Regions from separate parts of the Variovorax sp. 05L425 genome, predicted to be linked through region 1. Evidence: riboswitches for the same ligand, from Rfam matches in the RefSeq annotation. Region 1 holds a riboswitch; the other holds the start of a gene.
What was found. A riboswitch is a leader RNA that binds a small molecule or an ion and turns the genes downstream of it on or off. The one in region 1 is predicted to bind S-adenosylhomocysteine.

Region 1 (5,818 bases):
AGGCCTGCATGCTCCCGCAGGGGATGGAAATGGATCTTGGGAAAGCGCTCCTGCGCCAGCCGCACGTCGTAGGGCGAGGTGCACAGGAAGGCGAGCGTGTCGGCCGCGTCGCGCGCCATGCGTGCGGGATAGGCATCGACGAATGTGCGCAGCTCGGCCGGCGTGTCGGCGGTGATCCACCGTGCCCCGGTGTATTGACAGCCTTCGAGTCGTATGTCGGCGTCGTACTCGGTCTTCAGGCGGTGCTGCACGACCTCGAACTGCAGTTGCCCGACCGCGCCGAGCAGCATCGGTCCGCCGATCTCGGGGCGGAACACCTGGATCGCGCCTTCTTCACCCAGCTGTGCCAGGCCTTGCTGCAATTGCTTGGTGCGCAGCGGGTTCTTCAGGATCACCGTCATGAACAACTCGGGCGCAAAGAAGGGCAGGCCGGTGAACTGCAACGACGCGCCGTCGGTGATGGTGTCGCCCAACTGCACCCCGCCATGCGTGGTGAAGCCGACGATGTCGCCGGCATAGGCTTCCTCGACGGCCTCGCGGCGCTGGCTCATGAAGGTCACGACGCTGGTCGGCCGCAGTTCCTTGGCGGTGCGCTGCACCTTGAGCTTCATGCCCGGCGTGTATCGGCCCGAAGCCATCCGCACGAAGGCGATGCGATCGCGGTGGTTGGCATCCATGTTGGCCTGCACCTTGAAGACGACACCGGCGAAATCCTTGTCATCCGGGTGGATCTCTTTCGTGACGGGCTGGCGGTTGACCATCGTCGTACTCACGCGCGGTTGCGGCGGCGGCGCGAGGTCGACCAGCGCATCGAGCACTTCCATCACCCCGAAGTTGTTGACGCCGGACCCGAAGAACACGGGCGTCTGCTTGCCGGCGAGGAAGGCCTCGCGATCCCAGGCGGGCGATGCGCCGGTCGCGAGTTCCATGCTCTCCATGGCCGTTTCGAATTCATGGCCGAAGCGCTTCTGGAGCGCCTCGCGATCGGTCAGGGGAATGGTCTCGAAGTCCTGTGGGAGTCGCTCGCTGCCCGACTCGAACACCGTCATTGCGTGGGTACGCAAGTTCACGATGCCACCGAAGGACTTGCCCTGGCCGACCGGCCAGGTCATCGGCACACAGGGCATGCCCAGCTCGCGCTCGATCTCGTCGAGCAGTTCGAGCGGCTCGCGCACTTCGCGGTCCATCTTGTTGACGAAGGTGATGATGGGTGTGTCGCGCTGGCGGCAGACCTCGATCAGGCGGCGCGTCTGTGCTTCGACACCGTTGGCCGCGTCGATCACCATCAGCGCCGAATCGACGGCGGTGAGAACGCGGTAGGTATCTTCGGAGAAGTCCTTGTGGCCCGGCGTGTCGAGCAGGTTGATGACGTGCTCGCGATAGGCCATCTGCATCACCGAGGATGCGACCGAGATGCCGCGCTGCTTCTCGATCTCCATCCAGTCCGACGTGGCATGTCGCGAAGCCTTGCGCGCCTTGACGGAGCCGGCAATCTGGATCGCGCCAGAGAACAGCAGCAGCTTTTCAGTCAGCGTGGTCTTGCCGGCGTCCGGGTGGGAAATGATCGCAAAAGTGCGGCGGCGGCGGGTTTCGGAGGCGAATGTCATGGGGTGAACGCGGTGCGCGCTCACGGGCGCGGGCGGCAGAAGGCAAAGCCCGCAATTTTACCGAGCGACCCGCCGATGCGCCGGCCGACACCGCATTTACATGGGCGGCGTGAATCCGTTGCGGCCCACGAGCAGGCTCGAGGCGGTCGGCTTGCCATCCTTCACTTGCACCGAGACGACGACCTTTGCGCCCTGGACCAACAGGGCCGACTGATCGTCCTGCGCGGGCTTGAAGGTGACGATCGGCGTGCCGGGCGGGACGATCACGGTCTTTTCGCCATCCGCGTACTTGAGCGTCAGCTTCAGGCCGCCCCGTCCCGAGGAGGGCGCCGCGCCCAGCGATGAAACAGTTGCGTTCGTCATCGTGCCGTTGGGCATGTAGTCCCAGGGATAGAAGCCTTCGCCGGTCCCGCGCATGGATTCGGGGAAGACGAGCACCTCGACGGCGCGCTGGGTGCCATCGGGCTGCGGCACCGAACCGGCACCGACGAAGCTGTTGGCCTTGATGGCGGCCGGCGTCAGGGGGAGCACCTCGAGGACGCGCAGGTTGGCGGGGCGCGCCATGGTGACGACTTCGCCGCCGCGGTCCTTGACGGTCAGGGAGTTCGCGTCGACGTGCACAAGGACGCCCCGCACGCGCGCGGCTTGCGCCCAGGCAGCCGCCGGCACAACGACCGAGGCGGCAATCACGAACGAAGTGACAAGAACTCGGGCTTTGAACATGTTGTAACGCCTCTGACGGCAGTGGTTCCAGGGAAGCGTTGAGTCTAGGACTGATCAAAAAGTGCTGCTGGCGACGCTTCGCCGCCAAGCGCTAAAATGCGCCGTTCCGAGGAGCGTTGCAGCGCCGCCAGGCGTGAGGCTCGGACCACCATCGCAACCACGCTCACCCGCTGTTCTCGCGGTGAGTCCTTTCCCCGAACGCAGTGGCATCTTTCAAACTTGCTTTGGAGCCAACATGAGCGCCGTTCTCAAGAACCCGTCTTCCACCGACCAGGCCATCACCGACATTTCCCTTGCCGCCTGGGGCCGCAAGGAAATCCGCATCGCCGAAACCGAAATGCCCGGCCTGATGGCCATCCGCGAAGAGTTCGCCAAGAGCCAGCCGCTCAAGGGCGCGCGCATCACCGGATCGCTGCACATGACGATCCAGACCGCCGTGCTGATCGAGACCCTGCAGGCGCTGGGCGCCAACGTGCGCTGGGCTTCGTGCAACATCTTCTCGACGCAGGACCACGCCGCCGCCGCCATCGCCGCTGCCAGCACGCCGGTGTTTGCGATCAAGGGCGAATCGCTGGAGGACTACTGGGACTACACCCATCGCATCTTCGACTTCGGCCCCAAGGGTTCGGCTGGCGAAGGCCCCAACATGATCCTGGACGACGGCGGCGACGCCACGCTGCTGATGCACCTGGGCCAGCGCGCCGAAAAGGACCAGAGCGTTCTCGCCAACCCGACCAGCGATGAAGAGCGCATCCTCTATGCGGCCATCAAGGCGAAGCTCGCGGTGGATCCGACCTGGTACACCCGCAAGTCGGCCGAGATCATTGGCGTGACCGAGGAAACCACCACCGGCGTCCACCGCCTGAACGAGATGAGCGCCAAGGGCACGCTGCTGTTCCGCGCCATCAACGTCAACGACTCGGTGACCAAGAGCAAGTTCGACAACCTCTACGGCTGCCGCGAATCGCTGGTGGACGGCATCAAGCGCGCGACCGACGTGATGATCGCGGGCAAGGTTGCCTGCGTGGCCGGCTACGGCGACGTGGGCAAGGGCTCGGCCCAGGCACTGCGCGCATTGAGCGCCCAGGTGTGGGTCACCGAGATCGACCCGATCAACGCACTGCAGGCCGCGATGGAAGGCTACAAGGTCGTCACCATGGAATATGCCGCCGACAAGGCCGACATCTTCGTGACCACCACCGGCAACCGCGACGTGATCCGCCACGAGCACATGCTCGCGATGAAGAACCAGGCGATCGTCTGCAACATCGGGCACTTCGACAACGAGATCGAAGTGGCATCGCTCGAGAAGTACGAGTGGGAAGAGATCAAGCCCCAGGTCGATCACATCACCTTCCCTGATGGCAAGAAGATCATCCTGCTGGCCAAGGGCCGTCTGGTGAACCTGGGCTGCGGCACCGGTCATCCGAGCTTCGTGATGTCGTCGTCCTTCGCGAACCAGACCATCGCGCAGATCGAACTCTTCACCAAGCCTGATGCCTATCAGGCCGGCAAGGTCTATGTGCTGCCCAAGCACCTCGACGAAAAGGTCGCCCGCCTGCACCTGAAGAAGGTCGGCGCCATGTTGACCGAGCTGACGGACGCACAGGCTGCGTACATCGGTGTCGACAAGAACGGCCCCTACAAGCCGGACACCTACCGCTATTGAGCGGACACGGACGTAGCGCTTTGCGCGCGGATCAGTTGCTCGTCGAACGCGGCCTTGCTGCGTCGCGCTCGCAAGCCGTTCGCCTCATCGCGGGCGGATTGCGCTGGCGCGACGGCACGACCTGGCGCGTGGTCGCCAAGAACCGTGACGAGATACCCGAGTCGGCGGAGCTGGAACTGCTCGATCCTGCCGAGGCGCGCTACGTCTCGCGCGGCGGACTCAAGCTCGAAGGTGCGCTCGGCGAGACGGCGATCGACCCGCGCAGCAAGCGCTGTCTCGATGTCGGTCAGTCGACCGGCGGATTTACCGACTGCCTGCTGCAGCAAGGTGCGGAGCACGTCATCGGCGTGGACGTGGGGCATGGGCAACTGCATCCGCGCATGCAGGCCGACGCGCGCGTGACTGCCGTCGAAGGCGTCAATGCCCGCGCACTGCGCGCCGACGACTGGAGCTCGCTGTCACCCGCGGATTCGGATTTCGATCTGATCGTGGGCGATCTGTCCTTCATCTCGCTCACGCTCGTGCTGCCGGCTTTGACACCGCTGCTCAAGGCCGATGGCGATCTGCTGATGCTGGTGAAGCCGCAGTTCGAGCTGCAACCGGGCCAGGTCGGCAAGGGCGGTATCGTGCGCGATCCCGCGTTGTACGCCGTCGTCGAGCAGCGACTGCGCGATGCCTGTACCGCGCTCGGCCTGCGCGTCGTGCGATGGCTGGACAGCCCGATCGCGGGTGGCGATGGCAATCGCGAGTTTTTCATTCATGCCGTTCATGCGAATGGCGAACAAGGAGCCGGCCGTGCGCCTTCCGCTCAGTTTTGAATTCTTTCCACCGAAGACACCCGAAGGGGCGGTCAAGCTGAGGGCCGTGCGGCAGCAGCTCTATGCGCGGGAGCCGCAGTTCTGCTCGGTTACCTACGGTGCTGGCGGCTCGACGCATGACGGCACCTTCGGCGCGGTTCGCGAAATCCTCGGCGAAGGCGTTGACGCCGCTTGCCATTTTTCGTGCATCGGCGCGACGAAGTCGACCATCCGCACGCAACTGGCGGAACTGAAGGCGATGGGCGTCAAGCGCCTCGTCGCATTGAGAGGCGACCTGCCCAGTGGCTACGGCATCGGCGGCGAATTTCTCTACGCCAGCGATCTCGTCGCCTTCATTCGCGCCGAGACTGGTCGCGATTTCCATATTGAGGTGGCGTGCTACCCCGAAGTGCATCCGCAGGCTCGTTCGCCGCAGGCGGACCTGCAGGCTTTCGCGGCCAAGGTGCATGCCGGGGCAGATTCGGCCATCACGCAGTATTTCTTCAGCCCCGAGGCGTATTGGCGTTTCGTCGACGATGCGCGTGCCATGGGCCTCGATACGCCGATCGTGCCGGGCATCATGCCGATCACCAGTTCGACGCAGCTGATGCGCTTCTCCGACGCCTGCGGCGCCGAGATCCCGCGCTGGATTCGCCTTCGGCTGCAGAGCTTCGGCGACGACACCGCATCGATCAAGTCCTTTGGGCTCGACGTGGTCGCCGCCCTGTGCGAGCGCTTGTGCGCAGGCGGCGCGCCAGCGCTGCATTTCTACACGATGAACCAATCGGTCGCGACGCTGGGCGTACTGCAGCGTCTCGGTTGGAGCGAATGAGGTCGGGCGTCCGGCTCGGAAGATTCGCGGCGGCGGCGATCGCGGCGGTCTTGCTTGCAGCCTGCTCGACGCAGGGATCATCGCCGGACGGTACCGCCGAGGGAACGGGGTTCAGGCTTCGTCCTCTGGCGAAGCAGCCCGCGCTGCCGCCCGGTGCGCCGCCGCGTTCCCAGGTGCCCTCGGTGCGCTA
Region 2 (5,818 bases), on a different contig from region 1:
GCTGTTCGCGGTCAACGAGTATTTCGAGGCCAGCGGCGAGCGGCTTCCGCTGATCATCAGCGGCACCGTGACCGACGCGTCCGGCCGCATCCTCAGCGGCCAGACAGTGACCGCCTTCTGGCATAGCGTGCGCCATGCGCGGCCGTTGGCCATCGGCCTCAACTGTGCGTTGGGCGCGGCATTGATGCGGCCCTACATCCAGGAATTGGCACGCGTTGCGGACGACACCTTCATCAGCTGCTATCCCAATGCCGGCCTGCCCAATCCGATGAGTGAGACGGGCTTCGACGAAACGCCTGACGTCACTTCGCGCCTGCTGCACGAGTTCGCGGCCGAAGGGCTGGTCAACATCGTGGGCGGCTGCTGCGGCACCACGCCCGAGCACATCGCGGCCATCGGGCAGGCGGTGGCGCCGATCGCCGGCCGGGCGCTGCATCGCGGCGGCTATCGCGAAGCGGCTTGAGCGCGTCGGGCCTCGGCTGCTTGTGAAGCCGAGGTGAAGAAACTCTCCAAACGTAGGCACGGTGCACGGCATCGCGCGCTTTGCCGTTGTCTTGGAGAGGCGATGGCCGATTGACAGCGACTTCGCGGCGCACCTAATCTGACCTGCAGAAGAAAAGGAACTCCCCTATGCAAAAAACGACTCGGCGATGGATCGGCATCGGCACCATCGCCCTGGCGCTTCCGCTGGCTGCGGCCGCGCAGGACGCCTTCACGCGGGGCGCTGTCAATCTCCGCGCCGGACCCTCGAGCACCTATCCAATGGTGGCGACCTTGGCACCAGGCCAGCCGGTCCAGGTGATGGGCTGCACCAGCGGCTACGGATGGTGCGACGTCGTGCTGCCGGACGGGCTTCGCGGATGGGCCTACGCGGGCAGCCTCGACTATGCCTACCAGGAACAACGCGTGCCGCTGGCCACGTATGGCGCGGTTATCGGCGTGCCCATCGTGACCTTCGCCATCGGAAGCTACTGGGGCGACTACTACCGCGACCGCCCCTGGTACGGGCAGCCGCGCTGGTGGGGTGGCCGACCACCGCCGCCGCCGGTTCCGGGCTGGCGCCCGCTACCGCCGCCGGTCCCGGCCTGGCGCCCCAATCCCTGGCCGGGCTACGGTCCGCACCATGGATATCGCCCGCCCCCGGCGGGGATCCGTCCGCCTGTGTCCGCAATCCGGCCGCTGCCGCCGGCAGGCATCCGCCCGCCACATGATCCGGGCCACAGGCCGCCCGGACCGCCCCCTGGCGTTCGCCCACCGCCTCCTGGAGGCGGCTTCCAACAGTCCGGCGGCCGGCCACCGGGGCAGCCGCGCGGCGACGGGCAGGGCAATCACGGCCAGGGCCATGGCGGCGGCGACCAAGGACGAAATCACGGCCACGGCGGCAACCAGGGCGGCCAAGGCCACGACCGCGGCCGCGGCGACCACCAATAGGCGACTAACGCTTCATCAACGCGACAAAGCGCTGCGCGCCAAGCCCCAGCGGTCGCTCCCGCGACCAGACGACGTCCACCCACAGGTCCAGTCCGTTCGACAGATTCTCGAAAGGGATCTCGACCACCGCACCCGCTGCCACATGCGGTCGAGCGAAATTGCGCGGCAGCCAGCCCCACCCGAGGCCGGCCGTGATCAGGCTCAGCGCCGCGAGCGCGTTGTCGGTGCGCCAGACGTGTCGCGCGAACACGAAGCGCGGATCGCTGCTCGCGAGATCGCGCCCGGCGACCACGATCTGCCGCGTCGTCGTCAGGTGCTCCGCGCCCAACCGGCCACCGGCGGCGGTCAGCACGGGATGGTCGGGCGCCATGACGGCCACCATGGTGTCGCTCGCCACTTCCTGAAAGCCCTCCCGGCCGTCGAGGCTCGGGCGCTCGAAGACCAACGCCAGTTGGGCCCGACCGCTGTGCAGCAGGCTCAGCGCGTCAGCCTGGGGCGCGGCCAGCACCTCGACCTCCAGCAGCGGAAATTCATTCGCCAGTGCGGCCAACGGTCCGCTCCAGGGCGCCGCAAGCAACTCAGGCGCGATCGCGAGCGTCAGTCGGCTCTCCAGCCCCTGCGTCAGCGCCAGCGCTTGCACCTGGAGCTGCCTGAGCTGGGCAGCGAGCAATCGCGCCTGCGGTTCCAGCGAGCGCGCAGCCGCTGTCGGCTGGGGTTCACGGCCGCTGCGGTCGAAGAGCTGGAGATCGAGTTCGGCTTCGAGGTTCGCGATCGTCATGCTGACGGCGGACGGAACCCTTCCCAGCGTCCGGGCGGCGGCCGAAAAGGAGCCGTGGTCGAGGACGGCGAGGAACACCTCCACGTTGTCGCTGGAAAAGCTCATGCGCCCAATCTATCAATAAATATGAAAGAAGATGACTTTATATATCAGCCGGTGACACATAAAGTCCATCCATCACCAACCAAACGGGATTGATTTCATGCAAGGGCTCAAGCGTCGCGTCGTCTACATCTCGCTCTACGAAGGCATCGCCATCGTGGCGGCAAGCGCCGGGTTGGCGCTGATGTCGGGTCAGGGGCTGGGGCACTCCGGGGTTCTGGCCGTGATTGCCTCGGTCATCGCCGTGCTGTGGAACTTGAGCTTCAACGCCTTGTTCGAGCGCTGGGAATCCCGCCAGGCCGTGCGCGGCCGCAGCCTGAAGCGCCGGATCGCCCACGCGATCGGGTTCGAGGGCGGGCTGGTCGCCTTCCTCGTGCCGATCTTCGCCTGGTGGCTGGACGTCAGCCTGTGGGATGCGCTGGTGATGGACCTCGGACTGGTCGTGTTCTTCCTGGTCTACACCTTCGTCTTCAACTGGGCCTTCGACGCGCTCTTCGGCCTGCCCGCATCGGCCGCCACTGTCGCGCAGCCGGCGTAAAATCCGCGGCTCCCAAGGAGCGTTGCAGCGCCGCCGTCTGGCTTCGAGACGGCCGCGTCAGGCTTGGGCTTCCATCCCATGGATTGCAACGACGCTCGCCTGATTCCATTGCCCGCAGGTGAGCCCATGTCTTCCGATTCCTCTCCAGTCCTCGTCCCCCCGATGAAGCTGTCCGGCCTCGAGCCGGTGCAGATCGGCGAGGGCGCCTTGTTCGTCAATATCGGCGAGCGCACCAACGTCACCGGCTCGAAGGCCTTCGCGCGGATGATCCTGAATGGGCAGTTCGAGGACGCCCTGGCCGTCGCGCGCCAGCAGGTCGAGAACGGCGCGCAGGTCATCGACATCAACATGGACGAGGCCATGCTCGACAGCAAGGCCGCGATGGTGCGCTTCCTGAACCTGATCGCCAGCGAGCCCGACATCGCGCGCGTGCCCATCATGGTCGACAGTTCCAAGTGGGAAGTCATCGAGGCCGGCCTGCGCTGCATCCAGGGCAAAGGCATCGTGAACTCGATCAGCATGAAAGAAGGCGAGGACCAGTTCCGCCACCATGCGCGGCTGCTGCGTCGCTACGGCGCGGCGGCGGTCGTCATGGCCTTCGACGAAAAGGGCCAGGCCGATACCTACGAACGCAAGATCGAGATTTGCGAACGCGCCTACCGCATCCTGGTCGATGAGATCGATTTCCCGCCCGAGGACATCATCTTCGACCCGAACATCTTCGCGATCGCCACGGGCATCGAGGAGCACAACAACTACGCCGTCGATTTCATCAACGCCACGCGCTGGATCAAGGAGAACCTGGCGGGTGCGAAGGTGTCGGGCGGCGTCTCGAACGTGAGCTTCAGCTTCCGCGGCAACGACCCGGTGCGCGAAGCGATCCACACCGTGTTCCTGTACCACGCGATCAAGGCCGGCATGGACATGGGCATCGTCAACGCCGGCATGGTCGGCGTCTACGACGACCTGGAGCCCGAACTGCGCGAGCGCGTCGAGGACGTCGTGTTGAACCGCCGGCCCGATGCCGGGGAGCGCCTCGTTGAAGTCGCCGAGACCGCGAAGAGCGGTGCCAAGGACGAGAGCAAGAAGCTCGAATGGCGCGGCACGCCGGAGCACCCGGTGCATGTCAACCAGCGGCTGTCGCACGCGATGGTGCACGGCATCACCGACTTCATCGTCGAGGACACCGAGGAGGCCTACCAGCAGATCCTCGCCAAGGGCGGCCGGCCGCTGCACGTGATCGAAGGCCCGCTGATGGACGGCATGAACATCGTGGGCGACCTGTTCGGCCAGGGCAAGATGTTCCTGCCGCAGGTGGTGAAGTCGGCCCGCGTGATGAAGTCGGCGGTGGCGCACCTCATTCCCTACATCGAGGAAGAAAAGCGTCAGGACGAGGCCGCGGGCCGCGACGTGCGGACCAAGGGCAAGATCGTCATCGCCACCGTCAAGGGCGACGTGCACGACATCGGCAAGAACATCGTCACCGTCGTGCTCCAGTGCAACAACTTCGAAGTGGTGAACATGGGCGTGATGGTCCCGTGCCACGAGATCCTGGCTCGCGCGAAGGTCGAGGGCGCGGACATCGTCGGGCTGTCGGGCCTCATCACGCCGAGCCTGGAAGAGATGCAGTACGTCGCCGGCGAGATGCAGAAGGACGAGCATTTCCGCATCCGGAAGATTCCTTTGCTGATCGGCGGCGCGACCACCAGCCGCGTGCACACGGCGGTCAAGATCGCGCCGCACTACGAAGGCCCGGTCGTCTACGTGCCCGATGCCTCGCGCAGTGTGAGCGTGGCGCAGTCGCTGCTGTCCGAGCAGGCGGCGAACTACATCGACGAGATCAACGCCGATTACGACAAGGTGCGGCAACTGCACGCCAACAAGAAGCAGGTGCCGCTCTGGCCGCTCGCGAAGGCGCGCGCCAACAAGACGCCGATCGACTGGTCCGGCTATGTGCCGCCGGTGCCGAAGTTCATCGGCCGCCGCGTGTTCCGGAACTTCGATCTCACCGAACTTGCCAAGTACATCGACTGGGGCCCCTTCTTCCAGACCTGGGATCTGGCGGGGCCTTTCCCGGCGATCCTGAAAGACGAGATCGTCGGCACCGAGGCCGTGCGCGTGTACGCCGACGGCCAGCGCATGCTCAAGCGCCTGATCGAAGGCCGCTGGCTCACGGCGAGCGGCGTGATTGGCTTCTGGCCGGCCAACACGGTGAACGACGACGACATCGTGCTCTACACGGACGAGTCTCGCAGCGAGGCAGCGCTCACCTGGTGGGGCATGCGCCAGCAGACCGAGAAGCACGTGATCGACGGGGTGACTCGGCCCAGCCGCTGCCTCGCCGATTTCGTCGCGCCGCGCGAGAGCGGCCTCGCGGATTACGTGGGCATGTTCGCGGTCACGTCGGGCCTCGGCGTCGAGAAGAAGGAGAAGTACTTCACCGACGACCTCGACGACTACTCGGCCATCATGCTCAAGGCGCTGGCCGACCGGCTCGCAGAAGCCTTCGCCGAGGCGCTGCATCACCGAGTGCGCACCGACCTCTGGGGCTACGCGCCCGAAGAGGCCTTGACCAACGAAGCCATGATCGCCGAAAAGTACCGCGGCATCCGCCCCGCGCCGGGCTATCCGGCCTGCCCCGACCACAGCGTCAAGCGGCCGATGTTCGATCTGTTGAACTGCGCGGACATTGGCATGACCCTGACGGAAAGCCTCGCCATGATGCCCGCCGCCAGCGTGAGCGGCTTCTATCTGAGCCATCCCGATTCGACGTATTTCAACGTCGGGAAGATCGGGCACGACCAGTTGCAGGATCAGGCCGCGCGTCGCGACGAAAGCGAAGCGGATCTCGAGCGGCTGTTGGCGCCAAATCTAGGATGACCCCCAAGCTCGCGCACTTCGTGTCGCTCTCCACCCCCTTCCAGGGGGCAACACCGGCGGCCCGGGAGGATGTTGCTCGCCCCCAGGCT

Region 2: it holds a riboswitch for S-adenosylhomocysteine, as region 1 does, so the genes downstream of both, metH (methionine synthase) here and ahcY (adenosylhomocysteinase) in region 1, are expected to answer to the same signal.

Annotation. Positions count from the first base shown of each region.
Region 1 is NZ_JBFTNY010000003.1:91,063-96,880, forward strand. It holds gene AC1DN9_RS04550 (peptide chain release factor 3) at 1-1,607, opposite strand, end outside; gene AC1DN9_RS04555 (hypothetical protein) at 1,704-2,330, opposite strand; S-adenosyl-L-homocysteine riboswitch at 2,433-2,502, shown strand; gene ahcY (adenosylhomocysteinase) at 2,566-3,999, shown strand; gene AC1DN9_RS04565 (TlyA family RNA methyltransferase) at 4,020-4,817, shown strand; gene metF (methylenetetrahydrofolate reductase [NAD(P)H]) at 4,795-5,628, shown strand; gene AC1DN9_RS04575 (septal ring lytic transglycosylase RlpA family protein) at 5,625-5,818, shown strand, end outside.
Region 2 is NZ_JBFTNY010000025.1:67,759-73,576, forward strand. It holds gene AC1DN9_RS24275 (homocysteine S-methyltransferase family protein) at 1-463, shown strand, start outside; gene AC1DN9_RS24280 (SH3 domain-containing protein) at 631-1,431, shown strand; gene AC1DN9_RS24285 (LysR family transcriptional regulator) at 1,436-2,314, opposite strand; gene AC1DN9_RS24290 (PACE efflux transporter) at 2,412-2,849, shown strand; S-adenosyl-L-homocysteine riboswitch at 2,858-2,953, shown strand; gene metH (methionine synthase) at 2,976-5,729, shown strand.